Acidicapsa acidisoli: one gene and its partner. Each later gene encodes a partner of the first gene's protein in a complex. Links are inferred from orthologs where the notes say so. Each region holds a gene or a part of one and is shown in the gene's direction. Other genes may lie near its edges.

Evidence for each region.
Region 2: the proteins of OHL23_RS03295 (region 1) and uvrB are in contact, whole or in part, in a crystal structure (PDB 7EGT), measured with the Thermus thermophilus proteins. The link is inferred for Acidicapsa acidisoli from one-to-one orthologs. Residues at the interface, in WP_096412145.1 of Thermus thermophilus: His654, Arg656, Phe657, Gln666, Asp668, Glu669, Lys680, Arg681, Leu682, Ser683, Lys685, Tyr686, Ala687; in WP_096411307.1 of Thermus thermophilus: Glu23, Leu25, Arg26, Asp27, Gly28, Glu29, Arg30, Phe31, Arg55, Glu326, Asp327, Phe328, Glu379, Ser382, Gln383, His398, Gly400, Arg401.

What each region holds. Positions count from the first base shown.
Region 1 is NZ_JAGSYI010000001.1:787,190-802,847, reverse strand. The notes cover bases 9,311-12,809. They hold OHL23_RS03295 (ATP-dependent helicase), read left to right. Parts: upstream 9,311-9,690; coding sequence 9,691-12,609; downstream 12,610-12,809. Other genes in these bases: OHL23_RS03290 (hypothetical protein), read left to right, coding at 12,689-12,809; OHL23_RS03300 (hypothetical protein), read right to left, coding at 9,311-9,410. Also shown: OHL23_RS03345 (ATP-binding cassette domain-containing protein), read left to right, coding at 1-825; OHL23_RS03340 (FKBP-type peptidyl-prolyl cis-trans isomerase), read right to left, coding at 874-1,767; OHL23_RS03335 (sulfite exporter TauE/SafE family protein), read left to right, coding at 1,908-2,702; OHL23_RS03330 (sulfite exporter TauE/SafE family protein), read left to right, coding at 2,730-3,602; OHL23_RS03325 (DUF971 domain-containing protein), read left to right, coding at 3,661-4,113; OHL23_RS03320 (SPOR domain-containing protein), read left to right, coding at 4,269-5,702; OHL23_RS03315 (hypothetical protein), read left to right, coding at 5,897-6,067; OHL23_RS03310 (REP-associated tyrosine transposase), read left to right, coding at 7,199-7,609; OHL23_RS03305 (hypothetical protein), read left to right, coding at 8,043-8,612; more of OHL23_RS03300, read right to left, coding at 8,742-9,310; more of OHL23_RS03290, read left to right, coding at 12,810-12,847; OHL23_RS03285 (amino acid permease), read left to right, coding at 12,950-14,554; OHL23_RS03280 (VOC family protein), read left to right, coding at 15,195-15,593; add (adenosine deaminase), read left to right, coding at 15,651-15,658. UniProt on the Escherichia coli protein: A helicase with DNA-dependent ATPase activity. Unwinds DNA duplexes with 3'-5' polarity. Translocates on single-stranded DNA with 3'-5' polarity. Initiates unwinding more efficiently from a nicked substrate than double-stranded DNA.
Region 2 is NZ_JAGSYI010000002.1:636,712-651,866, forward strand. The notes cover bases 6,771-9,766. They hold uvrB (excinuclease ABC subunit UvrB), read left to right. Parts: upstream 6,771-7,270; coding sequence 7,271-9,262; downstream 9,263-9,766. Other genes in these bases: OHL23_RS28845 (AAA family ATPase), read right to left, coding at 6,771-7,123; OHL23_RS12715 (response regulator), read left to right, coding at 9,391-9,766. In the rest of the region: OHL23_RS12680 (hypothetical protein), read right to left, coding at 1-83; OHL23_RS12685 (site-2 protease family protein), read right to left, coding at 151-1,179; OHL23_RS12690 (hypothetical protein), read right to left, coding at 1,233-1,787; OHL23_RS12695 (hypothetical protein), read right to left, coding at 2,117-2,812; OHL23_RS12700 (hypothetical protein), read left to right, coding at 3,871-4,236; OHL23_RS12705 (thioesterase domain-containing protein), read right to left, coding at 4,396-5,535; more of OHL23_RS28845, read right to left, coding at 6,686-6,770; more of OHL23_RS12715, read left to right, coding at 9,767-9,771; OHL23_RS12720 (universal stress protein), read right to left, coding at 9,924-10,778; OHL23_RS12725 (heme lyase CcmF/NrfE family subunit), read left to right, coding at 11,113-13,182; OHL23_RS12730 (cytochrome c-type biogenesis protein), read left to right, coding at 13,182-13,772; OHL23_RS12735 (hypothetical protein), read left to right, coding at 13,875-14,171; OHL23_RS12740 (peptidase associated/transthyretin-like domain-containing protein), read left to right, coding at 14,234-15,155. UniProt on the Escherichia coli protein: The UvrABC repair system catalyzes the recognition and processing of DNA lesions. A damage recognition complex composed of 2 UvrA and 2 UvrB subunits scans DNA for abnormalities.

The sequences.
Region 1 (15,658 bases):
GGGTTTGTCGAAGTCGAATCCGTCAGCAAGAACTATCCGCGCAGGGACGGCCTGCGGCGGGAAGATCACTTCGTAGTGCGGGATGTGAGCCTTACCATAGCTCGCGGCGAAACGCTTGGCCTGGTGGGCGAATCCGGCTCGGGAAAGAGCACACTGGCGCGGATGATTCTCGGACTGGTGCCCCTTACGAGCGGCATCATTCGGGTCGCCGGAGTCGAAGTGGGTGGAGAACGTACACAAGGCTTGCGGCGCGAAATGCAGCCCGTCTTTCAGGACCCGTCGGCCGCGCTCGATCCCCGGATGCGGGTATTGGATATTGTCACCGAGCCGCTTGTCATTCATGGTGGGCACGGTAGGCACGGCAGACATCGCAGGGAAGCTAGCGTGGATAAGATTGACACCCGGCCCGCGGCTCTGATGGCCAAGGCGCGGGAGCTGGTAGCGTCGGTCGGCCTCGATGAGTCGGCGCTGGACCGCTATCCGCATGAATTCAGCGGCGGTCAGCGGCAGCGCATCAACATCGCCCGGGCGCTGGCGCTGAGGCCGCAGTTTGTCGTGCTGGACGAGCCGGTATCCGCGCTCGATGTCAGCGTCGGCGCGCAGATTATCAACCTGCTGCGCACACTCCAGCGCGAGCACGGACTGACCTATCTGTTTATCAGCCACTCGATGCCGCTGGTGCGCTATCTTTCGTCGCGAATCGCGGTGATGGAACGCGGGCGGCTGGTAGAGACCGGGGACGCAGAGGAACTCTGTGCGAGGCCGCGCGAGAGTTATACGCGGCAGCTCCTGGCAGCAACGCCAGAACTGCCCGGCAGAGTGTGAATCGATAGCTGCCGGGCAGTTCTGGCCAATCGGTCGTCGGAAAGCCGACTACTTCGGCTGTTCGGGGTTGACCGGCTTGTCAGTCGGCGCCGGTGCCTGAGCTGGTGTCGGCGTTGTGGGAGCTGGAGCGGCAGCTGGACTTGCTGGTTCCGCAGGCTTCGGCGCAGTTGCAGGCGAGCTTGGCGAGGTCGGAGAAGCGCTTGCGCCTGGTGCTGCACCGGGCGCCGCACCAGGCCGTGCCGGCATCGGACGCATTCCAGCTCCTGGCGCTGGCCGGCTGGGCATATCGGTCACGTCGAGGAGTTCGATGTCAAAGATCAAATCTGATTTGGGAGGAATTCCAGGATGGTCGGCGTCGCGCGCCGGGACTCCGCGAACACCGTAGGCAAGCTCCCAGGGAATAAACAGGCGTCGCTTGCCACCCACCTTCATCCCCTCAAAGCCTTGATCCCAGCCCGCAATGAGACGCCCAAACCCCTGCGGGAAGGTGAAGGGCTGTGCATCGCCAAGGACTGGCTTTCCGTCCGCGTCCTTCTGAGGCTTGCCATCCTTGTCCATCACAGGCATGCGATGGTCGAAGGAGGAGTCGAATTTCCTGCCGTCGGTGGCAAGCCAGCCGGTGTAGTTCACCTTGTACATCTTGTTGGGCTCAGCTTCCGCGCCGGTTCCAATCTTGATGTCCTCGTAGCAAAGGGTGAAAGCTGGCTTTGTCACGGCCTTGACCACGGGAATGCCGGGGGGCAGCTTGATGCCGATCACAGAGGTCGGCCTGCACGCGGTTCCAAGCACGGCGGTATGTCTGACTGCTGTGCCCGGTTTTGTACCTGGCTTGGGCGCAACCCCTGCACTCGCGGGAGTAGCGGATTTGGGTGCTGGCGCGGTAGGAGTTTGAGCCACGGCGAGAGTGCCGGCGAACGCTAACATCAGGGCAATTCGTGTCATAAGGGTTCTGAAGACTCCACTGGGTATTCAACGGGAGTGTATCAGGTGCCGGTCAAAACGACGGCAACAGACCTGTGATTTGGCAGACGAAGGCCACAAATATGGCTTGGGGAATGGCATTTAAGCCATTACATTGAGGTATGCAATCCCCTTTTCTGCACACTTTGCAGCCGCTTTGGCTGCCTGTGGCTTCCTCTCTTGCCGGGGCTCTGAATACGGTAGCTGGAGGCGGCTCGTTTCTTTCGCTTCCGGCTCTCTTGAATGCGATGAAGGGCAGCAGTGTCGGCTCCGTCTCTGTTCAGGCGACGAACAACGTGGCGCTTTGGCCCGGCCAGCTGACGTCAGCCTTCGCGTATCGGGACGATCTTAGACGCCACACCAAGCGCCTGCTGCCACTGAGCATCGCGTCGTTCGTTGGAGGGCTCGCAGGGGCATGGCTGCTTCTAATCACTCCAAATTCGCGATTTATGTATTTGCTTCCATGGCTGCTGTTGTTTGCGGCGGTAATGTTTGTGCTCTGCGAACCATTGGGGAGATGGCTCCAGACCCGGCGAGAAGCGCATCGCTCCGATCTCTGGCTGATCGTGGGCATGGCTGTGGTGAGCTTCTATGTCGGCTACTTCGGGGCTGGGGGCGGCTTCCTGGTGATGGCGCTGTTTGGAGTCTGCGGCGTGACGAACATCCATGAGGTGAACGCGTTGAAGGTGGTGACGGCGACGGTTTCGATCGGGATTGCTGTCTTCTGGTTTATCTATAACGGCCGCGTGGTCTGGTTCTATTGCTGGCAGATGGCGATCCTGGCGGCAATTGGAGGATATCTCGCAGCCCGCTATAGCAAGCGAGTCAATCAAAAAGTGATGCGACGGCTCGTCGCAAGCATAGGATTCCTGACGGCAGCTTATTTCTTCTGGCACGTGTACGGGCCAAAGTCGTAGTTTCAGCAGCCGATAGAATGGTTTCAGATGCATCGGATTGTAGTTCTGACATGGGTTCCGGCGAGTTGGACCTACTTTGACCCGAATAGCTTGATTCACTCCATTCATTCCATTGACTGGCGCATGCCTTGGGTCATTTTGGCCTCGTTTCTGGCCGGGTCGCTGAATGCGGTCGCCGGCGGAGGCTCGTTTCTCAGTTTCCCGGCGATGCTGGGGGTTGGGCTCGGGCCGATCCAGGCGAACGCTACAAATACAGTCGCTCTTTGGCCCGGACAGCTCACCTCGATTGCCGGTTATCGGGACGAGGTACGTAAACACCGCAGTCTGGCGACGAAGATGGCGCTCTCAGGTCTCCTCGGCGGGTCAGTCGGGGCGATCATTCTGCTCAACACTCCAGCACAGACTTTTCTCAACATGGTGCCGTGGCTGCTGCTCTTCGCGGCGCTAATCTTCGCGCTCAGTGGCCCAATCATGAAGCAGATCCAGCGAATGAAAGGCGATGACGCGCAAGGCGGCGACCCGGACCAGGAAACCGGCCGGAAGCACTGGCTGCTGGTGATCCTGATCACCCTGGTTTGCGTCTACCTCGGCTATTTTGGCGCCGGGGCGGGATTTCTGATCATTTCCTTGCTGTCGCTATTCGGTTTTCAGGATTTGAATGAGATGAACGCGATGAAAGTGGTTTCGACCACCATGGCCAACGGCGTTGCGTGTATCTTGTTTGCCTTCAGCGGCAAAGTGGAGTGGCGCTTCTGCCTCGCGGCGATGGTAACCTGCGCCATCGGCGGGTATCTTTCGGCGCGCGTGTCGCAGCGGCTGAATCCACGGTTTTTGCGCGGGTTGGTGGTATGCGTCGGTTTGGGGATCGCGGCTTACTTCTTCTGGAGAAACCACGGATGACCGTGTTCGCTAGTCCACGTCGGTCCGTCCTGATCGGTATCAGGCAAAATAGAAGTGTATGAGCCACGAAGGTATTCGTTTTGTCAGCAAGGAAGAGCAGGAGCGCCACGAGCGTGAGGAGCAGCACGCCGCCGCGCTAACCAAGAGAGCGCTGACTCCCAGTAAGGTGCGCGTGCTCAAGACCGAAGGCGCCGGCATGGAGATCGACTGGGAAGACGGGCATAAGAGCCATTGGAATTTTGCGTGGCTGCGCAATGCCTGCCCCTGTGCTACCTGCGTCGAAGAGCGGCAGACGCAAGGCCGCGAACCCGGGCAGCCCAAGCCCAAACCTACGCAGCTCTTGCAGATGTACGAGGCCCCGGCGCGCCCCGCCAGCGCCCATGCCGTCGGACGCTATGCGATCCAGTTCAACTGGCAGGATGGGCACTCGAGCGGGATCTATTCGTGGGATTTTCTCCGGCGCAATTGCCAGTGCGCGGAGTGCCGTGCTACCCGCTCTCCATCGGAATGAACGATAATGGAAGAGTGATTGCAGGGGGTGCACAGTCGTATACGTGTGTCCCTTATTGCATATTCGGCCTGTTCTGGCTTGTTCTAGTCTGTCCTGTTTGACTTGCCCTTCGCGGCCTCTCTGTCTTGGCCCCATCTCCGGACTGGAAGCGACCTATGGAACTATGGACGGAATATGAAGGCAGAGTCATTGATGGCGCCTTCCCTTTGGAAAGACTCTTGCTGCCCGAAGGACGCAGCGCCTTCTTTTCCACCTCGAACGGCAAGGGCGAACCGACAGTCATACGACTGATCGCCTCTCACTTCGACGAGGAAGAGATACTGGCCCGTTGGCGCGGTGTGGAAGCGCTCGGCCATCCCAACATCCTGAAGCTGGAGAAGTACGGCCAACTGATGCTCGACGAAACCACGGTGGTCTATGCCGTGATGGAGCCGGTCGACGCCAACCTCGCCGCAGTCATCGGGGGACAGCGCCTGACCGTCGCCGAGGCCAGACAGCTTGCCGCCAGCCTCGCCTCGGCTCTCGATGTGCTGCATGTGAATGGCTTCGTGCATGAGCACGTCGAGCCGTCCAACGTCTTTGCCGTCGGCGAGGTAGTCAAACTGCGTGGCGATTGTATCCGTGAGACTCCCGAGGGCGAGAGCGGCCTGGCAGCTAAGAGAAAAGATATTCACGATTTAGCAATCGTTATTCTGCAATCGCTTACGCAGGTCAGCACGCTGGAGGCTGCGGGACGCCAACTTCCCCTGCCTGCGCCGCTCGATCAGATCGTGCGGAACGGAGTGAGCGGAGCGTGGAGCGCGGTCGAGATTATGGCTGCGCTGCAGACTGGCGAGCGGCCATCGAATCCCCCTCCGGCAGCAGCCTCATCGCCAACGCAAACAGCCGTTAATAAGCCAGCCGAGCCTGATACGAAGACCGCCGCCAAGCCTGTAGTCAAGGCCGCAATCAAGCCTGAATCCGAACGCGACGGGAAGCCCGGCTTTGGGCCAAAGAGCGCTGCGTCTGAGGCCAGAGCAATCCCTGAAACGAGGTTAGGAGCGGTTCGTGTTGCCTCGTCTGCGGATCGGCCACCTCTCAGGATTGAAAGCTGGTTGCGCAGAGATTCCATCGAGAGCTGGCTTCGCGAAAATTCGCCAAAGACGGGATTGATCGTTGCGGGTGTAGTCGTGGCGCTGCTGGCACTGTGGCTTGGATGGCATTTCGCGCACTCCCGGCCTGCGAATCACGAGACTGCCGGGCAGACGATCTCTGCGCCTGTCCCGGCTCCGGTTACGGAGGCCGCTCCTGCTGGAGCTGCCAGATCGCTGCCGGTTCCAAATGCTGCGTCCGGTAGCCATGGGGATTGGCGGGTGGTGGCGTATACGTACAACCGCGAAGACCAGGCGCAGAAGAAGCGTTCGACGGTGGCTCTGAAGCATCCGGAGTTGCGGCCTGAGGTGTTTACGCCGACCGGGCATGCGCCGTACCTGGTGACGCTTGGCGGAGGCATGAGCCGCGATGAGGCGTTTGCGCTGGTGCAAAAGGCGCGTGCGGCGGGGCTGGCCCGCGATACCTATGCGCAGAACTATCCCGGCCAGCGGCGGTGAGTCTGGTGCTGGAAATTGTTCCACGTAGAACAATTTCTGGCGAATGGGACGGGCTTGGCGCGGGTGGGGTGCGAGTTATTCATTTTATTGGGGTTGAATTTGCGTGTTTTTATGGGGATTTGTGCTTTGTTGCAGCGAATGGGAAGCTTGGTCTGTGGGTCGGTTTTCCGCATCCAAGCAGGCAGGAGAATACGATGGCCACTTCAAATAGTCCTCTTGCGCCCGATGCAGAAACCGATATTGACGGTCCGGAAGTTTTTCCGCCGATTAAGCCAATCACTGAACTTGGGGTCGAGCTTCTCCCGGAAGGCGAAGACGACGAACCCCGCGGAGTGCCTGACGGCGGACTGCCGGAGCCGGCATAGAGCGCCTAGAGCTGTTCCTTCAGAATCTTTGTGATCTCAAGCAGAGTTTTTTCGTCCAACAGCGTGCCTTCGGGAAGCAACTGGAAGAAGTCCAGTCGGCTCATCCTCAGGGACCGCCAGAGCTGTTTCCTCACATCACCCGCGACGAGTCCTGCGCGGGCTCCCGAATTCCGTTCGACTGTCCAGACTGTGCTCATGTTAGTGAGAGAGTAGGCCGGGAAGGTAGATCTGACAATGCACACAACGTTATGGGCCATAGCACTATGGTCTGTGGAGCGGAGTGTTCTACGCGGCGGAGAAGCAGATTCCCTAGCCGGGAATGACAGAAAGAAAAGCAAGGGCAAGAAAGGGCTGCTTTTGTGGTTTCCCACCCTTCCCAAAGGACAGGAAGGATGGGGCACCCCTCGTGTGGTTAGGACAGAAAGTGCTAATGGGCCCCCGCCAGCCTTGAGGGAATCTGACCCGAATCTGGGATATTGATTCCGTCAACTCTGATAGCCGTTCCCATTGCTGTGGTCTTCCGGTTTCAGGATGACGGTCAGTCTTGCTCTGTAGATTCCAGAAATGGGCTGATAGTATTCCAGCGTGTTCAACTTCGGCAGACCGAATTCTCCTGGACAATGGCTTGTCCATATCGTGCTGGCCTTTGTGGCGCTGTTCCTTATCTATTGGCTGCTACACACTTACGCAATGTGATTAGCACGTTTTCAGCCCGTCAGGATGCCAAGAGCCAGAAGTAACCAATGGAAAGTGACAAATGCGCCACCTTCCATGATGCCAATGCGCAATATACAAAGTGATCGCCCGGTTGTCTCCTGAGAAAGAGCTGAAGAGTTCGCAACGCGAACTGCGGAGATGACTGAAGTGTGTGATTTGAACATCGAGCGGCCTAATGGATTGACCAACGCGGTCGAGCCTCGCAGAAAAGATTGCCGCTCGTGTGGTCATTGTCTCCGCGTTGACAGCAACCATAAGGCAGGCAGCTCCGATCCGATAGCGAATGAGGCTCCAAGCATGATTACAATCTCACGCTGCCCACAAGGGGCGGTATAAGACGCAGGCGGGACCGGGACAGTCCGGTATCGAGCGCCATCCGCCTTTGACGGCAGGTGATTGCTGTATATTTTCGCAATGCGTTTTGCGCCGCAAGAGACCCGCACTTATCTGGTAACCGCAGTTACAGCGCAGCGGCGGAGGCTGTTTCAGGTGACGGCTAACGCGGAATTGTTCCGGCAGGTGCTGTTCGACTACCGCGAGCAGGGGAGGTTTCTTCTCCATGCGCACGTCGTCATGCCGGATCATTTCCATGTGCTGATTACGCCAGCCGCTGAGGTTTCCCTTGAGAAGGCCATGCAATTCATCAAGGGCGGTTTTTCCTTTCGCCTGAAGAGCAAGATGGATGTCTGGATGAGGAGCTTCAACGAAAGCCAGATATCAACGGCGGACAAGTTCGCTGATTGCGTGCGCTGTATCGAGGAGAATCCAGTTCGGGCCAGACTTGTTTCGAGCGCCGATGCGTATCCGTTCAGTTCGGCGGGTTAGGGTAGGCTGGATCCGATGCCGGAGCATTTTCGAGGTCGAAGCACGGAGGGAGCCGGGGCCTTTATGCCCTGGAACGATGGGGCTGCCATATTGCGCCTTTAGGCGCGGGCATTTTCTTGATTTGGGAGCGAAGGCCCGCGGCTAAAGCCGCTTCGTTGCGTGGCGGCTATTCAGGGGCATGAATGCCCCTGCTCCCTCCGAATTCGCGCGGGGCGCGAATGGGTTTGCGGCGGTTGGGCTGGTGGTGAAGAAGCATATTCGCGAATGGAATGACAGATAGAAAAGCAAATGCGAGAATCTGGCTGGATCTAGGGGATATCGGGCTTGATCAGGCTTTGCGAGCCCCACATCTTAGAAGCGAGATGTGGGGTACCCAATTTGGTTGTTTGCCAGACCTGCGCCACCCACCTAACATGTTCGGGAGGCAACGGCCATGGCTATCCGTAGATCAATTGATTCCCTTATTCAAGAGTTCGCAGAAATGCGAGGCGTTTCGGCTGACTACGCAGTCCGTTTGGCTGTTTCGGAGGCTTTGCAGAGAGACAGGGGGAGGGGAAAGAAAGCCAAAGAAGATGCATCGCACGCACGTTCTAAGGAAGCCAAAGAACAGGCGCTGCACGCACCTTCCATCGAGGCTATCTACGCACGAGGCTTAGCAATCGCTGGAAGTCGCGGTGAGGACAAGGCCGTGGGTCAACTCTGTTCTGACCTTGGCCCACCCGTGGTGATAATCGCAATCTGCTTGCTTGGCGACGCCTTCTTTGAGAGGTACCTTCAATCAACAGTTCTTGCCTTGGTTTCATTGGGCCTCATTTCTTCATATATTTACTGGCGCAGCCTTCAAAAGATCGGCAAGTCAAGAGAACAAATGAGAGCGTCTCTAGCACTCGAAATTGAAGAGCTTAGCCAGAAGCTTCCTGATCAACTGAGCTTTCTTGCCGATCCTCCAACGGGGGACCCATACTTTAAATTGTTCGTGCTCGAGCGGGAGGGGTCCCAATAGTTCGCCCGGCCCGGCTTTGAGAAACCCACATCTCAGAAGCCAGATGTGAGGCACCCGCATTGGTATTTATTCAGACCTGCGCCACCTTCCATCAGATACGCTAGATCTGGTTTTAGACCTGTCGGGACCTTAGCCCGTCTTATTTCGGTCTGGATAGCTAGGATTTCCGAACCATTCAGCGTTTTGGAGGGATTTTGTCTTAACTGAATCGTAAATGCTACGAAGAGCCCTGTAGAGAAGATCGAAATCCACTTTTACGCCCACTTTTCCCTTGTACAAACTGTCCTCGAACAAGAGGCCCCCGCTTCCTGGTCCATGAACCAACTGCCCCCGGATGTGGGAGTAGCAGATCGACGCAATCGACGCTCTCCACAAGTTAGAGTTCAATTTCTGTTTTACAGGCTCGGCAAGGCCGGATTCCTGAACGGCCCTGCGGAGCAGGGCCTCCTCCAGAAGTGCATTGGGGTGATTCTGGACCACGGATTCCAGTAGGGGAAGGGCCTCGTGACAAAACCCCGCCGCTTTCTCCAGCAGATCTCGCGGATGAATCATTGCGAAGAGCGAATCTCCGCTTAGTGTTCTGAGCGCACGCGAGAAATTCTCGTTGTTGCTTTGATCGCCACCAAAGTGTCCAGATGCAAGGTGGTCGATATACACCACGCATAAGGTGAGCGCCTCGTCTTTAAAGGAATCTGCCAACAGCTTCGGGAGACGTTCGATTCTGCGTTCGAATTCCTCAAAGAAAGCTTCAATAAAAATGAGCTTCGCCTCACGGTCTTCATCGGAAATTGTCATCATGCGCCTCCGAGCGCTCCATGTTGCTAGGCGCGAACGCCCCGAAACACTCCCGACGTTGCGTTACGCAAAGCCACAGAAGGTAGGGTGCCCGGTGTTGCCGATGGGACGGAAAATTCAAAAGTTGGGGTGCGACGTCTGCCCATTTCCTTGAATGATTGCATGCCTTGTTCGCGCAAGACAAAACATGTCCGTAGCACACTCCTCTCTGGCGCCGTCGAGCGGCGATAACCTGCTGACGGTACACTAGAGGAAGGATATTTTCCCGCCGGATACGGAACTCTTGCAGCATCTTGTCGAACAACTGAATCCTGAACAGCGCGCCGCCGTGGAGACTACGGAGGGGCCGGTGCTGATCCTGGCTGGGGCCGGGTCGGGGAAGACGCGTGTCATTACCTACCGCATCGCTTACCTGATCCAGGAAAAAGGGGTTGCGCCGGATTCGATTCTGGCTGTGACCTTTACCAACAAGGCCTCGAAGGAGATGGGCGAGCGGATCGACAAGCTCCTCGAACGGGGTTCGCTGACGAAGCCGCTGATTGCGACCTTTCACTCGCTTTGCGTGCGGATTTTGCGGCGGGATATTGAGGCGTTGCGGATCGGGACCGGGCCGAATGCGGTCGGGCTGACGCGGGATTTTGCGATCTACGACGAGAACGATCAGCAGTCGATTGTGAAGACGATCATGAAGCGGCTAGGGTTGGATACGAAGCAGCTTACGCCGCGAACGGTGCTGGGGAAGATTTCGTGGGCCAAGAGCCACATGATCGATCCGCAGGAGTATTACCTCAGTTCTTCCGATCCGGGTTCGGAGCGAATTGCGCATATTTATGAGGCCTATCGCAAGGAGATGGCCAAGAACAATGCGCTGGATTTCGACGATCTCCTGTTGGAGACGGTGCGGCTGCTGAAGGCTTCGGGCGAGGTGCGGGAGCGGTACCAGCGGCGGTTCAAATATCTGCTAGTGGACGAGTACCAGGATACGAACCGTCCGCAGTATGAGCTGATGAAGATGCTGGCCGGCGAGCGCAGGAATGTGTGCGCGGTGGGCGACGAGGACCAGAGCATCTATTCGTGGCGCGGGGCGGATATTCGCAACATTCTGGAGTTTGAGAAGGATTTTCCGAACGCGAAGATCGTCCGGCTAGAGCAGAATTACCGCTCGACGCAGGTGATTCTGGAGGCGGCTGGGACGGTCGTAGCGAACAATGCTCAGCGCAAGGGCAAGACGCTGTGGACGGAGCGCGACGGCGGGTCGCTGGTGGGGTTCTATGAGGCTCCGGATGGCGAGAATGAGGCGCTGTTTATTGCCGACCGGATCAATAAATTTCTGCGTGAGGCCGACGGCGAACGGGAAGCGCGGACAGCGGTGCTTTATCGGACGAATTCGCAGTCGCGTCTGGTGGAAGAGGCGCTGCGGCGGTACGGGGTGAAGTACACGATGGTCGGCGGATTCAGCTTTTACGAGCGAGCTGAGATTCGCGACATGTTGAGCTACTTGAAGTTAGTCCTGAATCCGCATGACTCGGTCGCCTTGCAGCGGTGTGTGAATACGCCGACGCGGGGGATTGGGAAGACAACGCTGGAGACGCTGGAGCGGCTGGCGCTGGAGACGGGCACGTCGACGTGGGAGGCGATTGAGCAAGCGGCGCGGAATCAGCTTGTTCCGGCGCGGGCTTGCGCGGCTCTGGAGGGTTTTCGGCAGCTGATCAAGGATGCTCGGGCGCTGGTGCATCTGGACGGCGACGATTTTGCCGGGAAGCTGGCGGCGGATGTCGCTGGGGATTCGGCGGACGCTGTGGGCGAGGCCGATGTCGGTTCGGATGCTGGATCGGATTCAGGGTTTGAGTTTGGCGAGAATGCCAGCTTTGACTTTGGGGCGTCGTCGGATGCTGGCGACGGGACGGATTTTGATTTTGGAGGCGAGATCGTTGAATCGGTGCCCGCAGCGATCATCCCGATTTTCGATCCTGCGATGCTTTCCCCTTTCCTCAGCAACACGGCCGGAGTCAACAGCAAGACCACGGCGCAGAAGAAGATTGCCGAGCAGGCAGCGCGAGACGCCAGCAAGCTCAATCCGCTGGACCCGGAACAAGATCGTGCTTTTCGCAAGCCGGGCGATCGGGGAACTCTGCCGGAGCTGATTCGGTTCCTGATCGATCGCAGTGGGTATATTCGAGTGCTGGAGGCGGAGGGTTCGCCGGAGGCTGTGAGCCGGATTGAGAATCTAAAGGAGTTGGCGAACGCGGCGCAGGATGCGGAGCAGCGGGGCGAGACGCTGAGCGAGTTTCTGGATCATGCGGCGCTGGTCTCGGATACGGACCAGTACAGCGAGGACGCGCGGGTGACGCTGATGAGCCTTCATGCGGCGAAGGGGCTGGAGTTTCCGCTGGTCTTTCTGACTGGAATGGAAGAGGGGTTGTTTCCGCATTCGCGGACGATGAACGACCCGGATGGGCTGGAAGAGGAACGCAGGCTTTGCTACGTGGGCATGACGCGGGCGATGGACACGCTGGTGCTGACGCGGGCGCAGTATCGGCGGCGGTACGGGAACGACGCGCCGGAGGCTAGCCTGGCTTCGCGGTTTCTGGAGGAGATTCCGGGGCGGCTGATTGAGAATCTTGGGACGCCGATGCATCGGCGCGAAGCCAGCGGCGGCGGGTATGGTTCGGGTGCGTGGGGCAGCGGATTTGGGGCGAATCGCCGGACTGGATTGGCGGCTGGAGCCAACGACGATTTTGGCGGCGGCCACTACAGTTATGAGGATGAGGACCAGAGTTCCGACAGGACTCCCGGGCGGACGCCGTTGCGTGCGCCTTACGCGGGCGTGAAGGCTACGCCGTATCCGCAGGCTGGCGGGAAGCCGGTTGTGTGGACGCCGCAGCGGAAAACAGGTACGGCGGACGCGTCGAAGCCAGCGGAGAAGAAGCCGGATTCGCTGGATAATATTGCCCAGTTTTTCGGCGGACGCAGTGCTGGCGGGCGGGGCGGCGCTGGTTTTGCCCGGCCAAAGATGGAGGTTCCGATGAGCCCGGTTACGCCTGGTTTGACGAAGGGCAGCCGCGTGCGGCACGGAAAATATGGCGAGGGAACCGTAATTCTGCGCGAAGGCGACGGCGAAGATGCGAAACTTACGGTACACTTTGCTAGATTTGGGGTAAAGAAGCTGATCGAAAAGTTTGCGCAGCTGGAGAAGATGTAACGCGGACGCCCCTCTATGAGTTCAAGCCCTGGTCTTTACTGGTTGGGGCAATCCAAAAACAACACGAAAAGAGAAAAAGATGGCAAACACAAAGGCTGTAGAAGACGTACTGGAACGCAAGAAGATCAAGCGCGCTGCTCGCAAGAAGGCCGCTCCGAAGGGACCACGGACTGGGCCACGCGGCGAGAATAAGCAGAAGCTGAAGAAGGCTGCTCGCGGCCAGGCGAAGCGCAAGTAAGGTGAGTTTGACCCCAGGTCTCCAAGTTCTCAAGGGCGAGACCCGGGGCACCCATTGTCTTCATTGACTTTCCGGTGGATTGGAGTTTTCGGGGCGGGTGATGTGAATCAGACGAGTTCCATTCCAAGGGCGAGGAGCTTTCCACTGGCGAGCCAACTGCTGTCCCGTAAGTCCATCGACAAGCTGATTCTGGACTCCCAGGATCCGGAACACTGCCTCAAGAAAACCCTCGGCCCATGGTCGCTGACGGCGCTTGGCATTGGGGCGGTGATCGGTTCCGGGATATTCACCGTGATCGGGACAGCGATCTCAGGGAGCCAGTCGAATATCTCCGAGTGGAGCAAGGCGCCGGTCGCGAGCCTGGTGCTTCATGCTCTGCGGCATACTGCGCTTTCGGGCGGCAGGCCGGGAGCGGGGCCGGCGATCTCGATTTCGCTGGTGCTGGTGGCGATTGTCTGCGCGCTGACCGGTCTTTGCTATGCGGAACTGGCGTCGATGATCCCCATTGCGGGATCAGCGTATACCTATGCCTACGCGACGCTCGGCGAGCTGGTTGCGTGGATCATTGGCTGGGACCTGATTCTGGAGTACGCCGGGTCAAACATGACGGTGAGCGTTGGCTTTGCCGCACATGTGGTCGACTTTCTGGACTGGTTCGGGCTGCATCCCTCGACGAAATGGATTACCCCTGCGTATCTGTCGGATGGCATGACGGACCTGCAGGGGAATGTCCTGTATAACGCGGGCTGGCACTTCGGGTTCAATATTCCGGCGTTTCTGATCGTTCTCTTGCTCACGGTGCTGCTGGTGCGCGGCATTCAGGAGTCGGCCAAGGCGAACAATGCCATGGTTGGGATCAAGATTGCGGCCATTCTGATTTTTGTCTTCGCTGTGCTTGGTTATATTCATCCGGGCAACTGGCATCCGTATATGCCGAATGGCTTTTCGGGGGTGCTGACCGGCGGCTCGATCATATTTTTTACGTATATCGGATTCGATTCGGTTTCGACCGCGGCTGAGGAGTGCTGCCATCCGCAGCGGGATTTGCCGATTGGCATTATCGCCACGCTGATTGTCTGTACGCTGCTCTATCTCTCGGTGGCTGTCTGCCTTACGGGACTTGTTCCGTGGCATACGATGGTCGATGACGCGGCGCCGGTGGTCAATGCGCTCAAGAAGCTGTCGGTGCTGCCGGGTGGCCATCCGCTGCATTGGGTACGGCTGATTGTGCTGGTCGGCGCGCTGATGGGGATGGTTTCCTCCCTGCTGGTATATCAGCTCGGTCAATCGCGCGTCTGGTACTCGATGTCGCGGGATGGATTGCTGCCGAAGATCTTCAGCAAGGTTCATCCGGTCTTTCGAACGCCGGCGTTCTCGACCTGGGTTGCTGGATTTCTGGTTGCGATTCCATCGGGCTTGTTTGATATTGAGCTGCTTGCGGATCTATCCAATATCGGGACACTGTTTGCGTTTGTCCTAGTCTCGATCGGGGTTCTCGTTCTTCGAGTGCGGGAACCCAATCGCCGACGCGGCTTCCGCGTTCCGGGTGGTCCGGTGATTCCGGTGCTGAGCATCCTCTTTTGTGTTTTGCTGATGTGCGGTCTGCCGATCATTACGTGGTTCCGCTTTTTCATCTGGCTGACAATCGGGCTGGTGATCTATTACCTCTACAGTCGCCACCGGTCCGAATTTGCCCCGGCGAAATAGCTAACAGCGGTATTTGACGTCAGAGGGCAACGAATTAATTGCTTGTAATTGAACCCGAGCTGCATACAGTCCACTCCATCCGAGACTGCATGCGCTTAAAACAGGACCTGCAGACCCATAAGTAAATTGTGTTGGATCGTTGAGTGAAGTAGGCGCGTCGGTAATGCCCACCATCCTCCGGTCCCACGGTAATTTCAGGAAAGCGGTCTCTGTGGTTGCAGATGCATGCCGCGCAGAACGGGCAATGGTCATGTGTCCAGGACTCCTGATGCGGAACGTCGCTCCAGCGCGTCCACGCAAACTCAGCGCCCTTCCAGTTCGAGACTCGCGGAACTAGGCTCTCAACGTCGTCAACTGATCTCAGGTCGATCATGTTCCTCTTACTCTCGGCGAAGTGCAAAATTAACATATCATTACTACGAAATGAAATCGAAGCGGTTTCCACATCGGTACATAATGTCTGACGAGCGGTTGCTGGAGTTCGCTAATCCAGAGCGTCCCGGTAGCATAGAAGGATGCAAGATCAATCTCGGCATGAATCCATGAATGATTTCATTCTCCGCTTGCCCAAGGCGGAGCTGCACTTGCACCTTGAGGGCACTAGCATGTTTGCGGGGAAGACCTTGGAGGGAAACCTTGCATGAGCCGACCTGCGATATCCAGCATCTCGCCTTCGTTCATTGTGCGCAATGTCACGGCTTCCATCGCCTTCTATCGCGACAAGCTGGGTTTCGAGGTGGAATATCAACACCCGGACGCCGATCCTTTCTTTGCCATCGTGCGGCGGAACAACGCGATGCTCTTTGTGAAGGCGGTGGGAGTCGATCCGCTGCCCAATGCGGCACGGCACCCTTGGGCCAGGTTGGATGCCTACGTTTCTGTATCCGATCCGGATGCGCTGGCGGATGAGTTTCTTTCGCGTAGTGTCGCCTTTTCCGTACCGCTCAAGGATACGGAGGATGGATTGCGCGGCTTCGAACTGGAAGATGCTGGCGGCTATGTGTTGTTCTTCGGCCGGCCTCGTGAAAATTCAAAGTAAGGTGCTAACGGCTTCCGGCGAGGTTCCTTGGTGGAATCGGGCGCAATAGAATGAAGTATGTCCGA
Region 2 (15,155 bases), on another replicon or contig:
GCGGCGGCCTGCGGAGGCGCGCCCTGGGCGAATGCTGGAACGGCGGCAACGGCGAGAAGCAAGGCCAGGAGAATGCGGCGCATGATAGCTCCTTTGGAGGCATTCCGACGAGGATGGGAGCAATTCTATCCTGAGATGCGCGAATGGATGCTATCTGGCGGGAAGTCCCTGGTTGGCGAGGGTGTTGGGAGCGGCGTGGAGAATGACGGCAAGGGCGACCAGCAAAGCCGCGTAGTAGGTCCAGGTGCTCCAGTCTGATTGCTGAGGCTTGTCCTTCGTGAAGAGACGCCAGGTTGTACCCGCCGCGACGAAGAAGAAAATGCCTTCGCCGGTGTAGTACCAGAGCCCGAGCGCGGTTGCGAGCAATGCTGCTCGCTCGACGACGCCGAGAACGCTCGCTGCCTGACCGCCATCGAGGACCCAGATGGGGATAAGATTGAGGACGTTCAGGACAGCTCCGGTGCGGGCCAGAGCAGCCCAGAGCGGGTCGCCGGTCTGCGCGTAAATGAGAAAGCAGACAGCGGCGGCGATCCAGCCTGCGAGCGGGCCGGCGAGGGAGATCTGGGCGATCTGGCGGCGGGTGACGCCGAGGCTGGTCCAGCGGACGTAAGCTCCGAAGCCGGGGAGAAAGACGGGCATTTCAGCGGGCAACCCGCGGCGCTTGATGTCAACGAAGTGACCCATCTCATGAATCAGGATGCAGACCGAGATTCCGAGGCCGTAGCGCCAGCCGAAGATACTTACGTAGAGAGCGATGAAGAAGAGGAAGCTGAACAGGAATTTCAGCTTGAAAAGAAAGAGGAAGAGCGTCTTGAACTTGAGCAACAACAGGGCGAATGGACCAAGCGGACCCAGCTTCTTAACCCATCCCTGCGTGGCCTGGCCTTTGGCTGGCGCGGACTGTGGGGCGGGTTGCGTGGTCTCCAACGCTCGCATCCGTTCGCGGACCCATTCGGCTTGTTTTGAGCCGGGAGGCAGCAACGACAGGGACCGGTTCCATACCTCTCTTGCCTGCGAGAATTCGCCGTTCGATTCGTGAGCGCGGGCTTCCTGCGCCAACGAATCCAGTTCGCGACTATAGATGAGCGCCTGGCACTGAGGACAGGAGAGCGCCCCGAGTGGCAGGTCGGAGCCGCAGTTGGGACAATTGGCGATAGCTGAATGAGGAATGATCGACAAAGTTACACGATGCTTTCTAATCGATCATAACTGGTTGAGCCAGAGTTTGATGGTCACGGAGCTGCCACCCAATACGGACCGTCTACACTGAGCGGCTTCGGACGGGTCATCTTCCATGCGACGCAAAGGCCCAGGAAGAGCATCGCCATGCGGATTCCGGCGGCAACGAAATTTGTTCCCAGACCAAGGAAAGGAGAAGCAACGCCCCAAATCGGGACCTGATTCAGCAGACCAGCCCAGTTGGTCGAGGAACCTGACTGGGAAAACGCCTCATACAGGTTCACTGGAATCGCGGCGAGGGAAATTGCCGAATAAGTCAGCACGACAGCCGCAAATTGGTATCGGCCTCCACCCAGGCCATTGGAGCCGTATTTCATGGACATGCCAACGATCCAGGCGACAACAAGTGCAAGATAACCAAGCGTGCTATGCGTGGCGATCGTGAATCCGGCATAGAGGATGGAACCCACAATCGCTCCTCCGATGCCGAAGAACAGAGCCAGGGCATAGGCAACCTGACTATCGGAAGATCGCCCGGTGCGCGCCTGCACGGCACAGGAGGGGCAGACCATCTGGCCGTTGATACGAAAGTATTCGAACGAGATCAAGTTATTGCAGTTGCGGCAAAGCTCGGTACGAGATAACTCTGCTAACTCGGCTCCTTGAAACCGCGGAAAATCCGGGTGGGAAGTGTGACTCGCGGGTAACGAGTCCAAGTTAGAGGTGTTTTGTTCTAAGCTATACATAACTCAGGAGAGTAGCATTGATTCACACACAAGCTACTACTCCATCGGTGAGTCTTTGGTAATTTACGGTAACATTGCAGGAAACTCAGTTTCACAATAGAACATACGACATCTATGTCATGGGTTATATATTTTGCGATTGCTGGATTATGTTGGAGTTATTTAATTGTGCCGTGGAGGCTGGCTTTGCACTATTTCAGGCTGAAAGGTCCGGACACGACCAGGGGCCTGAGACGCGTTAGTTGCCACGCGATAGTCACGCTGAACAGGAGGACGATCAGGCCGATGCCGGCATTGACTGTGTTGTTTGCGAGGCCCCGGAAAGGTGAGGCAAGGCCGGTGAGTACGAGATCCGTGAGCAGCGCACTCCACTGGGAGGTGAATCTGGTTAAGGAATCGAGGTTATTGTAAGTGCCGTAGAGAAATGCCGGGAGTGCCTTGAGGGCAACGGCGAGATACGTGAGCGCGGCGGCAACGACCTGGACGCGAAATCCACCAACGCTTCTCGCTCCAGCCATGACGGTCTTGCCTACGATCCAGCCGACAAAAAGAGCCAGATAGCCGACGGTCCAGCCCATATCGGAGTTAAGAGCGGCATAAATAGCGCAGCCTGCGCTTGCGCCGACGATGCCGAAGAGAAGCGCGCCAAACAGGGAGCCGTGGCTCGGCGTCGAGATGCCTGCATGAATCTGATCGGCGCAGGTCGAACAGATCTTTTGGCCATTTACCCGGTAAAACTCACTGAAGATGAAATGGCTGCATTGGCCGCAGCGCAGTTTAGCCTTCTTTCCGTACTCTGCCGAGGAGAACTGCGGCAGGAAGGCATTCGTCTCACGGCGCAGGGACGTCGCAGCCAATTCCTGCGTAGTTTGGAGGGATTCTGGCATGGATGACGCGAGATTACACGAATTCGCAGGAATGCGCGCTATTAATTTCGCGATTTTTAGTAATGGCTAGTAATCAAGGGTCCAGTGTTGGCAGCCTGTGCGGGCTCTTGCTTAATGTGTAGGGTGACGCAGGCATTTTTGGCGCTGTGAACAGCGTCCTGGCGCGGCGTCATCTGTGCGTGACTTCCGGCTCGCTGCTATACCTTGTAGGGGCCGTCCAATCGATTGAGATTGCGCGACCTGGAGGCGAGGATATTCAAAAATCGGTCGAAACTCAAAAAACGGTCGAAGGGTGACCGGTTTTCGTTTGAACGGCGAGCGCGGGCCAGAATAGCGCACAGGGCGCACGCCACTTGACCGCTGACGCGGTAGTAGACACCGCAGAGGAAATTGCCGCAGATTGGGCAGCGGTCTATGCAGCACGCCTCGCCTTTTCCAGCGGAGGTGGGAAGCGAGTGAGCAGAGTCGAATGAGGGACTCGCGGACGCTCCGGGCTTGGATGTATTTTGAATTGAGTTATCCATAACTTAGGCGAGAGTAGCACGGTTGCTGTCAATAGCCAGCTTATAAATAGAGATAATTCTAGTAACTCTGGGTAACCATCGCTAGCTTCCTTGCGCCTGGAGCAATACTTACGACATTTATGTCTGCTATTATGCTCAAGTTTTTGAGCCATTTAAAAAGGAAAATAGCTTTCGAATTCGCTTGATGTGTCTTGAAACGAGACATAGTAAGGTTGCCGTGTCGTCTAAGCACTGAGCTGTTGTAAGTGGTGGTCGAGATGTTGTACATTCCTTTGCCCCGCTTTTCGGCGGTTAGTTTTCCAATGAAGCAGTGAGGATTCTTCGTGCAAGCTGCCAGGCCACCTTTGCAGAAGCGGTCAAGCAGGGCGATGAACCTGTGCCGTTCCGCGACGGTTGATTCGTAGAGGCTCTTCGTGGTGGGTCAGTGCACTTGAGTTGAGTTGATCGAGCTGGCGATTCTTCACGAAAGATTGCCCCGTCACGTGGTTGGACCGATGCTACACTTCTCCTGCTTCTTATGGGGGTTCGATTTCCATGTTCGAAAGCGACATCAATACGGTGATTGGCGCGATCATCGAGTTGTTCACGCAGATGGGTAACCCGCCCCCTTTGCAGGCGGGACAATGGGGGCCGACGATTACGACTTATTGCGGGAACGGGGCCTGGAATATGCGAGGCACGTCCAATTACTTCAACTGCGGGGTGAACCAAGGTCCGAATACACCCGGCCCGTTTGGACAGAAAGGGCATCTCTCCCGGCAAGATGGTGAGAACGTTGCTTTCTGGTTCGAGCAGCAGTACGCGCAGTTTCGGCCCAACGTGCTCCAGCAGGGGACGAAATGGAACTTCACGATGGTGATCGGCCACTATGCGTTCAACTTTCATATGGAGATCGGTTGACGGCGGGAAACTGTTCCACGCAGAGCACTGTTGGTGAATGGAGCAGACTTGGCTCGAAGAGTTGTTGCGATTGGTTTGTTTTCAGGTGTATGGAGACGCCTGCTTATTGGGATGTTTGCGCCTCGTTGCAGCAAATGGGGATGTCGGTGATCCCCTGTATCAAGACGTTTCGCGGCGCGTGGAGTCTGTGGGATCGAATGTGTTCAGGTTCATCACGTCCTTTACATATTGTTCCGGGGAGTTCGCGGTACGACTTTCCGGATAAACAGCAGCTCCAGACGTAGACAAGGAAAGTTTGTCCAGTTCACCCCGTAGATGCTTGGCGAGCGGGCGGCCATCCTTCTCTTCGAAGATGGTCACATGCGTTCCTTCTACTACGCAAACACTTACTGAGTCGGCGATGTCTCTCCACTTTTCTTCCACTCTGGTTTCAAGCCGCAGCGGCTGGGCCGTTGACACGTAGACCAGCATGGGACCGGAGTATTTCTTCGGTACATATTCCTCAACTGCGGTATGCAGAGCTTTTGCATATTCCTGTGCGTCCCGGGGGATATGGTTAAAAAAGGACAATCGACTCTCTGCCGGATGGCGCTGAATAAGACCGGCTGCTTCCCTGCGTCTTTCCTGTACCCTTGTAATGGATTCATTTGCTTTATTCCAAATGACCTTTACGGCCGACAGAAGAGATGGATTCCGCTTGACTTCTTCATAGGCCCACTCGGCGAAATTTCTATTCTGGAAATAAAAGCGCGCACACTTTTCGAAGATACCGAAGGGTCTTTTGTCGGCTGGGGTATTGAGCGGTCCAAAATCGATTGCGATCAGCAGGGCAACTTCCCTGTCATGGACGTTCTTCAATTGTTGCGCCATTTCAAGAGCAATGACCGCACCCACGGACCAACCAGACAGAGCGAGCGGGCCTGCCGGCTGAAATTTTTGAAGCGCATCGACATAATATTTTGCGAGCTCCTGAACCGAACTGCCGCGTTCGGCATTTCGTTCGGAGGAAGGTGGGTGGATGCTAAAGAATGGCTGGTCTGGGCCAAGCATCTCCGCCAGACGAAGAAAGTCTGTAGAGCTCGGGTTTAAGGAATTTACGCCATAGAAAGGGATGCGGCTGCCGTCGTCCATGGCCACAACATGGAGAGGCGTGATTGGCCCACCCACCTGGCCTTTGCCTGAACGCCACCTTGCCTCCTTCCAGCGCAAAGCGAATGCGATTTCGCGCATCTTCGTGATACTCGAAGTTCCAGTATCGATGTCCAAGACATTGCGATTATCTTCAGGCGTGGCGTTCATAAGAGCGTTTTTCTCAAACTTTCAGATACGAACGGACACCGACAAGTGCATTTGACTACTGGACACCTGTGGCTGTTCAACTGCATTACTGCTTGAGTGCAAGATAACCTGGAATGATAGTCGAATTGTACGTGCCCCGGCTCAGGAGCAAAAAATCCTGGAACCGGTAGGCATGGTGAGGACTACTAGCTGCAACGACCGCAGGGGAGGCGGATCCTAATCTACACAGCCGTGCTTCACTCACCGCACTAATCAATTATTGTAATTAGCCCCTTGCGCAATCGAAAGAAAATTATTATTGCGCCGATCTCGGCCATCTTGCGCTTATGAGGATTTTGCGATCATCTCATTCGGATCATTTCGCGTAATTTAAGGGTTTTATAGGCCGAATTCGCCTTATGTTCACCTTTTGGGCTATGGACCGGACTTAAAGGTAGCCCGGAGGAAGACGCGGCGCTCTGACATAAGTCATAGCGAATCCCGCAACCGGAGCTTAATCTTTGATGTGAGCAGGCTTCTCGATTTTGCCGAGGAGGCGAGCGATGAAAGCGACTCAAGTACTCGGGTGCGACCCCGTCTCGCGCAATTGGCTTGTGCCCGCAAAAGCAGAAAGGACTTAAATGGAAGCATTTTCACTTGGTTTTTGGGGCCTTGCCGACCAGAGTCTCCAATGGATTGGAAGAGGTGCTGCGTGGGTTCTGTTGAGAAGGCGTTACCCAAGAGACGAAAGCGCTCTTTGTGCCGCAACAGGCGGTGCGCTTCTATGCGCGGTGTTCGGCGGAGCCATCGGATTTGCTCTTTCTGATCCTTCGCGAGATATAAGCGCGATTGGAGGAACGATACTTGGATGTTTGCTAGGGATGTGCACAGGAATCATTTTCGGAGCGTTTGTTGAAACTGTCGACAGCGCGATTAAAGACCTGCTGAGATCTTTGAATTCGAAATAGCTATCAAATTTAGTTAGCTTTCAACCCTGGAGCGCATTAGCTGGTCTTGTTACCCAGGGCGTTGCTCTGGGCTGGGATAGCGATGCGCCTTTGGCGCTTTGGGTTGGTCGAGATTATCGGAGCGTGCTGAGTCGGAGGGCTCGAAAGAAGCCGGGTTTTGTCGCTTGCGCATGGCCGAGTGGGGGCTTTGAGAAGCCCAGGTCTCAGAGGCGAGACCTGGGGCACCCTCGATTGTTACTTATTGAGATCTGGGCCACCCGCCATTCGAATGAATATAAAACAGACGCATTATAGGATTTGGACACAACGATTGACGTGGATTTTAGAGTCCCTTGACCATATTTGAATGCTATCGATTTTGTTTCGCTTTCCGACAGTAGAAACTCCGCGTGAATTGGCTCTGCTTCGTCGAGAACTTTTCCCTCTCGGCGATGTCTTTTGTCGAGCCATGCTGGATATTGCTTCTTGACCTCAAATTTCGCGCTCGCGTTCACTGGCCTGAGCCTGTAGAGCGCATTCAGAAACGCGCTCTTTCCTGATTCGTTCTTCCCTACTATGCAAGTGACATCGCTTTGGATGGCCACCTCGTTGGAGTCGAGGATGCTCTTGAAGTTCTCTACTCGGACACTCGTAAGTTTCATCTAACCCCCATATTCTTGTTGTGCTTGAAGATATCAGATTGATTCTATTCCTAGACCTCGCTTTGCGATTGTAGTCGATGGGCAAATCTCCAATATATTGCGGACGATATTTCGCCTTATTTTCGCCTTTCTTGTATACTGATTGCTATGGACTTTCAACTCGTTACGCCTTATCAGCCTAAGGGGGATCAGCCTAAGGCTATCTCGGAACTGGTGTCGGGGTTGGCTGCCGGGGAGCAGCACCAGGTTTTGCTGGGGGTTACCGGGTCGGGTAAGACTTTTACCATGGCCAAGGTGATCGAGGAGTTGAATCGGCCTGCGCTCATTCTGGCACATAACAAGACGTTGGCGGCGCAGCTTTATAACGAGTTCAAGCAGTTCTTCCCCTCGAACGCGGTCGAGTACTTTGTCAGTTATTACGACTATTATCAGCCGGAGGCTTATATTCCCGCCGGGGACTTATATATCGAGAAGGAAGCTACGATCAATGAGGAGTTGGACAAGCTTAGGCTATCGGCTACGCGAAGCTTGTTTGAGCGGCGGGATGCGATCATTGTCAGTTCGGTGAGCTGTATCTATGGTCTTGGTTCGCCGGAGGCTTACTACGGGATGTTGTTGTTGCTGGAAAAGGGGCAGCGAATTCACCGCAAGGATATCTTGCGGCGGCTGGTGGAGATTCTGTATGAGCGGAACGATCACGACTTCCGGCGCGGAACATTCCGGGTGCGCGGGGATGTGATCGAGGTCTTCCCTACTTATGACGAGAATGCTTACCGGATTGAGTTGTTTGGGGACGAGATTGAGTCTTTGTCCCAGATCGATCCGTTGTTTGGGACAGTGAAACAGAAGTATGCGAGGCTGCCGATTTATCCCAAGAGCCACTATGTAGTGCAGCCGGAGCGCAAGGCGCAGGCTATCGAAACCATTGTGGCCGAGCTGGCGGATTGGGAGGCTGAGTTAGAGAAGCAGGGGCGAATGGTGGAGGCGCAGCGCATTCATCAGCGGGTGCGGTTTGACCTGGAGATGATTAAGTCGATGGGTTACTGTCATGGGATTGAGAATTACTCGCGGCACTTCAGCGGACGGCTGCCGGGTGAGCCTCCGCCGACGCTGCTGGATTACTTTCCGAGGGACTTTCTATTATTCGTCGATGAGTCGCATGTAACGATCCCGCAGGTGCACGGGATGTGGTTTGGCGACCAGAGCCGGAAGCAGAATCTGGTGGATTATGGGTTTCGGCTGCCTTCGGCAAGGGATAACAGGCCGCTGAAATTTGACGAGTTTGAAAACCGGATCAACCAGACGATTTATGTTTCGGCGACTCCGGGGCCGTATGAGCTGACCAAGGCGGCCGGGGTGGTGGTGGAGCAGGTCATTCGGCCGACGGGGCTGATTGATCCGGAGGTTGAGATTCGTCCGGTGAAGGGGCAGATTGACGACTTGCTGGGGGAGATTCGCGACCGGGCGAAGCGCAATGAACGGGTGCTGGTGACGACGCTGACCAAACGTATGTCCGAAGACCTGGCGGGGTATTACACCGAGGTCGGCGTGCGCTGCCGGTATATGCACTCGGAGATTGAGACGCTGGAGCGGATCAAGATTCTGGCGGGGCTGCGCAAAGGTGAGTATGACGTGCTGATCGGGATCAATCTGCTGCGGGAGGGGTTGGATCTGCCGGAGGTTTCGCTCGTCGCGATTCTGGATGCGGACAAGGAAGGTTTTTTGCGGTCGACGGGGGCGCTGATTCAGACGATTGGGCGCGCGGCGAGAAATGTCGAGGGTCGGGCGATTTTGTATGCCGACAGGATGACGGATTCGATGCGCCGGGCGATTGACGAGACGGACCGAAGACGTGAGATTCAAAGAGCTTACAACCTGGAGCATGGGATTACGCCGCAGTCGATTTTGAGCAAGCTGGAGAATTCTCTGGCGGCGATTTTGAAGGCGGAATATGGCGATCCACTGGAGGAAGCGGCGGAGGGAATGCCGGAGTTTGCCTCGCAGGCTGAGCTGGATAAGTACCTGGAGGGGATGGAGGCGCAGATGCGGGAGGCGGCCAAGAAATTTGAGTTTGAGAAGGCGGCGAAGTTGCGGGACACCATCAAGGAGCTGCGGGCGAAGGAGTTCTTGTTCGGTTAGGGATGGCAAAACCGATTAACTTCCAGTATTTTCAGGCAACCTCTGCGCACTTTAGCACATCTATGTGGCTAGTTGGTAAATACCGGGGGAAAAGCTAGATGGTAACATTCATCCGGCCACGGGTGATTATGGAGAAGATTTTGCTAGTGGACGACAATCCACTTCGGGCCTCAATGAGGAAATCGTTATTGGAGGGTAGCGCACCGGATGTGGTGCGAGCGCTGGATGCGTCTGAGGCGCTGTGCCTGGTGGAGTCGCCGGAGTTTGCGCAGGGGCTGGCGCTGGTGATTACCGGACATGCGATGAAAGGGATTTCAGGGCCAGAGTTTGTGGCGGAGTTTCGCAGCAGGATGCCGGCGGTCCCCGTGCTGGTTCTTAGTGCCGTGCCGAATGCGGAGCAGGAGTATCAGGGGATTCCGGATGTCCTGGTTTCGCAGACGACGTCACCGGATGAGCTGAGGTCGCTGGCGCGGGGGCTAGTGGTTTCCCGGCAGAAGCGAACGGCTTGAGAAACTGCCTTCCGTGTAACGGGTTTTGCGGTCGCAGAACAGCTTCGGCTAGAGAGTCCTGATAGAAAGACAGAGTGAAAAATGTCCGTCATATGCGCCGGTTTCCGGCGCAATTTTTATTGACATTTACGTCTATTTACTTACGTCACAGTTCATTCCATGCGGATGGTCAGGACCGGGCAGCTGGCTCCGTAAAGAATCTCCAACAGGGTGTGGCCGAGGAGGATCTCACGCAGGACGGAGTGCTTCCTGACGCTGGTGATGATGAGATCTGCTCCAGCTCTGGCTGAGGCCTGGCAGATAGTTGGGCCTATTGCACCCTCCAGAACTTCCACTTTGGTATCGGCGAACTGCACCACCGCATGGAGTTGCTCCGTAGCGGCTTCGATTCGCTCCGGGGTTGCGTGTTTCGGCAATACATGCGCGAGGGTGTATTCGACGGGCAAGCGACGTCGAAGGGCGCGGGCGTATTCGAAGTTCCGAATGGATTCGGGGCTGAGGTCTGTGACGCCGAAGACGTGGAAATGACCTTCGCCAACCCATTTGCGGACTGGGCGGCAGTCGGCGACAGTCAGCACAGGGATCATGGTTTTGCGCAGAATGCGTTCGGCGGTCGAAGCAAGCGCGAATCCGCCGAAGTTTGATGCGGCTTGCGTTCCGAGAACGAGTATGTCGACCCGGTATTCGGCGATAACCTGCTCGATCTGGGTGTCGAGGTCACCCTTGCGCATCAGTATCTGGCAATCGATGTGCTGCATTCTGACGGACTCGGCGAGTTCTTCGAGGGCCGATTCGCTGCGCTGGAGAATTTCGAGCGTCGCTCCAGGGACGCTGTTTGCCACGAAGGCTGTCGCGTTGAGGACGTGCATGAGCAGGAGGGATGCGCCGTAGACATGCGCTACCGCGATCGCATGTTCCAAGACCAGGGATGTCTTGGGCGAGAAATTTACGGGAACCAATATCCGGTTTACTTTGCCTTCGAGAAAGTTGCCTGGTGTGTCGTTCATTCGTGCTTTCCTCTCGGCTTCTAGGCTGTCTCATCTCTAAGTTCGGCGAATGAGGTTATGCATTATTCCTGGCATCGCCTTCCGCCCTCTGTGAGATGAGCGGCGCGGATCTTTGATCCGGAATTTGTTCGCGTCCAGTTCGCTTCAGGGGTCGGAAGCGAGGTGTCCTACGACTCCGCATTACGACACCGCATTCCGTCTCCTCAAACCTTTGGTTGAGTTTCGTAACAATTGCTTTCCATAGGATGAGACTGGCTTTACGAGGCGCTTGGTAGCGTGTGGCGGCTGGTGCGACAATCGATTGTGACAAATAGGGCGGAGTGGCGAAAAGCTTATGGCGGCATTTGGTAGTTTTGCTCTTCTGATTGGACTAGCGCTGGCGGCTTATAACCTGTTTGCCGGCGGAATTGCGCTGCGTCTCCTGGCTGTCGGCGGGCTGGCGAGGGTTTCGCCGGAGAGGCTGGCTGAGACGGCGCGGCGGGCGGGGATTGCCGGATTTGCGGCGGTTACGGCTGCGGCCTTTGCGCTGAGCTGGTCGGTCTTCCACAACGATTTTTCTATCGAATATATTGTCGAGCACTCGAATATCGCACTGCCCGCGCCGTATAAGTTCGCCGCGCTTTGGAGCGGGCAGGAGGGTTCGCTGCTGCTGTGGGCATGGTTGCTGGCGGCGTATGGGTTTGTGCTGCGACTGACGCATAAGAGCGACGTGAAGCTTCATGCCTATGCCGGAACGATTCTGGCCGGGGTGCAGGTCTTCTTTCTGCTGTTGCTGAACTTTGCCGCGCCGCCGTTTTCGCTGGTGCGGGGCGGGGTTGCGCCGGCGGATGGGAATGGCCTCAATCCCCTGCTGCAGTATCCGGAGATGGTGATTCATCCGCCGATGCTGTACCTGGGATATGTGGGATTCACGGTGCCGTTTGCGTTTGCACTGGGCGCGCTGATGATGCGGTATCCGGGTGAGAAGTGGATTCACATCACGCGGCGCTGGACGATGTTTACCTGGATGTTTCTGACCATCGGGATCTTCCTTGGTATGCACTGGGCATATGCGGTGCTGGGCTGGGGCGGGTACTGGGGTTGGGACCCGGTGGAAAATGCTTCGCTGATGCCGTGGCTGACGGGCACGGCTTTTCTGCATTCGGTGATGATGCAGGAGAAGCGCGGCATGATGAAAAGCTGGAATGTCTGGCTGATCTTCTCGACTTTCATGCTGTCGATTCTTGGGACGCTGCTGACGCGCGCGGGGCTGGTGAGTTCGGTTCATGCCTTTGCTCAGTCGTCGATCGGGAACTGGTTTGTGGCGTTCCTGGTGCTGATCGCTGTCGTCTGCATATTCACCTTTGTTTTGCAGAAGGATCATCTGAAGTCGGAGCATCGCGTCGAGTCGCTGGTGAGCCGGGAGTCGAGTTTTCTCTTCAATAATCTGGTGCTGCTGGCGGCCTGCTTCACGATTCTTTGGGGGACACTGTTTCCGGTGCTCTCGGAGTATGTGGAGGGGACGAAAACGACGCTCTCGGGCGCGTATTACAGCCACATTGCAATACCGATCGGCGTGTTTCTGCTGCTGCTGACAGGCGTTGGGCCGCTCTTGGCGTGGCGGGCATCGTCGTTCAAGAGCCTGCGGCGGAATTTTATTCTGCCCGGGGTTGCGTTTGGGGTGACGGCGATCGCCTGCATCGCGGTGGGGTTGAAGCCGTGGGCGGATGAGGGCGTTTTTTATTCGCTGATGACGTTTTCGCTGGCGGCGGCTGTGGCTACGGCGGTTGCTTCGGAGTTTCTGCGCGGGGCGGCGGTGGTACGGCGGCAGACGGGCAAGGATTATCTGTCGTCGACGATTCTGCTGGTTCGGAGGAGCACTCGGCGGTATGGCGGATACCTGGTGCACTTTGGCGTGGTGATCATCTTTATCGGATTTGCCGGTTATGCCTTCAATCGCAGCGCGGAAAAGCCAATGGGGCCGGGCGACAAGATGGAGATTGGGCCGTATACGCTGGTGAACCTCGGCAATACGCAGGAGTCGAACGCGAATTACGACTCGGAATTTTCGCTGCTGGATGTTTATCAGAACGGCAAGAAGGTGCTGGCCCAGTCGATGGCTCCCGAGAAGCGCGTTTACGCGGTGAACGGGCAGCCGCAGACGATGGTGGCCAACCACTCGACGATGCAGTGGGATTTATATGTGGTGTATGAGGGACGGGATTCGACGACCGGGTTGCCGATTATCAAGGCCTTCCTCAATCCTCTTGTGATGTGGATCTGGGTGGGGCTGGTTGTGGTGGTGCTTGGAACGCTGGTGGCGCTGGTGCCGAGTCTCAGCCCGTCGCGGGCTGCGGTGGCTGTACCGGTGCCGCAGCCTGGGCCGATGCAGGCTGCTGTGGGAGTGACTGGGGGCGGAGATTGATGCGGTTTCTTAACGGGCGTGTGTTGGACCCCATCCTTTGTGCAAAATCGCCCAAAGGATGGGGCACCCAGATTTCCAGATTCTCCAATATCCGGCCCAAATTTTCGGGACCGTTGGCTCGTGTGGCTCAGGCCCTGCTGGTCGCTTGCGTGGTTTGTTTTTCTGTGGGGGCGACTGATCCGCAGGCTCGGTTTAACGATCTTGGCCACAAGATGATGTGCACCTGCGGGTGCGGCCAGGTGCTGCTGGAGTGTAACCATGTGGGCTGCACGGTTTCGGGTGGAATGCGGGATGAGTTGACCGCGGGCCTCGCCACGGGCATGAACGACAGCCTGATCCTGCAGAGTTTTGTGCAGAAATACGGGGCGACGGTGCTGGCTGCTCCGACGACTCAGGGGTTTGATCTGGTGGCCTGGATCATGCCGTTTCTGGTTGCAGCCGTTGCCCTGGTGGGAACGATTCTGCTGGTGCGGAACTGGGCGAAGAATCAGGCCCAGCTCGTGCATGTTGGGGCAGATGGCAAGGCTCGACCGCCGGGTATTGGAGCCGAAATGCGGGACCGGATTCGCAGGGAAACGGAGACGGATTAAAGCATCTGCGTACCCCACCCTTTGGGCAAAAGACGCGCCAAGGATGGAGCGCCCGAAGATTTGGTTTAAGACAGAATTCAAGAGCGCGAGCGAGGGTTCGATATGTCGAGTACGGACGGGATGATTGGCGGCGCGGTATTGGCGTTGCTGCTGTTTCTCTTTACCTTCTGGCCGGAGAAGAATGCGGCGGTGCAACGGCAGAAAACACGGCTGGATTTTCTGGAAGAGTTGAAGGAACAGATCTACGCGAATCTGCGCGACCTCAATTTTGAGTATCAGGCGGGCAAATATCCGCTGGAGGATTACACGGTCCAGCGCGGGATTCTTGAGAAGGAAGCGGCGACGGTGCTGGCGGAGATGGATTCGCTTCAGGCACATGCAACAGGGGTTAGGCATTAGGGAATAGCCGGCCGCGGCGTCTGGTGAGCCCGCCGATTTCTTGCTTGTGGAAAGGTTCTGTTTTGAATTCAAAGACTTTCTTTTGTCTGCGGGTCTCTGCGCTCGCGATGCTGGCTGCTGGTTCCCTTGCATTTGCGGGGACGATTACCGGTACCGTTACGAACATGACAACGAACAAGCCTGCTGGTGGAGACAAGGTTTCACTGCTGAGTCTCTCCGCCGGGCTGGAAGAGTTGAGCAGCACGAAGACAGACGCGAGTGGACAATTCAAGCTCACGACGCCTTCTTCTGATGCGCCTTTTCTGATCAAGGTGGAACATCAGAAGGGCGCGTATTTCAAGAACATGCCGCCAGGAGCGGTCAACGCCGTTATCACCGTGTATGACGTGGCGGCGAAGGTAGGGGGCGTCTCGACGGAAGCCGATGTGCTGCGGATTGAAGCTGACAACGGGCAGTTAAAGATTACGGAGAACTACTTCGTCAAGAACGTCTCTTCCCCGCCCCGGACGGAGTCGAGCGAGCACACGTATGAAGTTGTGATTCCGCCGGATGCGACGCTGGAGGGCGCGGCGACCGTTGGTCCAAGCAACATGCCGCTGGCGGCGACTCCCGATCCCGTCAGTCCGAAGGGACACTATGCGTTTTCGTTTCCGATTCGGCCGAATGAGGGCGAGAACGGAACGCGCTTTCAGTTGACGTACCACGTGCCGTATTCGGGCAGCTACAAGTTCACGCCGAAGCTGATGCAGGCGACCGATAATCTGGCGATCATGGTGCCGAAGAGCATGAAGTTCGAGCCCGGCGCGGGCACGAGCTATCAGACGGTTCCGGACAATGTGAGCGCTCAGACCTTTCTGGCGCGGGGTGTAAAGCCGGGTCAGGCATTGGAATTTACGGTTTCAGGTACGGGCGCGTTTCCGCGAGATTCGCAGGCGGGCGGACCGGATGGCGGTGGTGCTGCTGGTGGCGGAGCGGGTCCGCAGG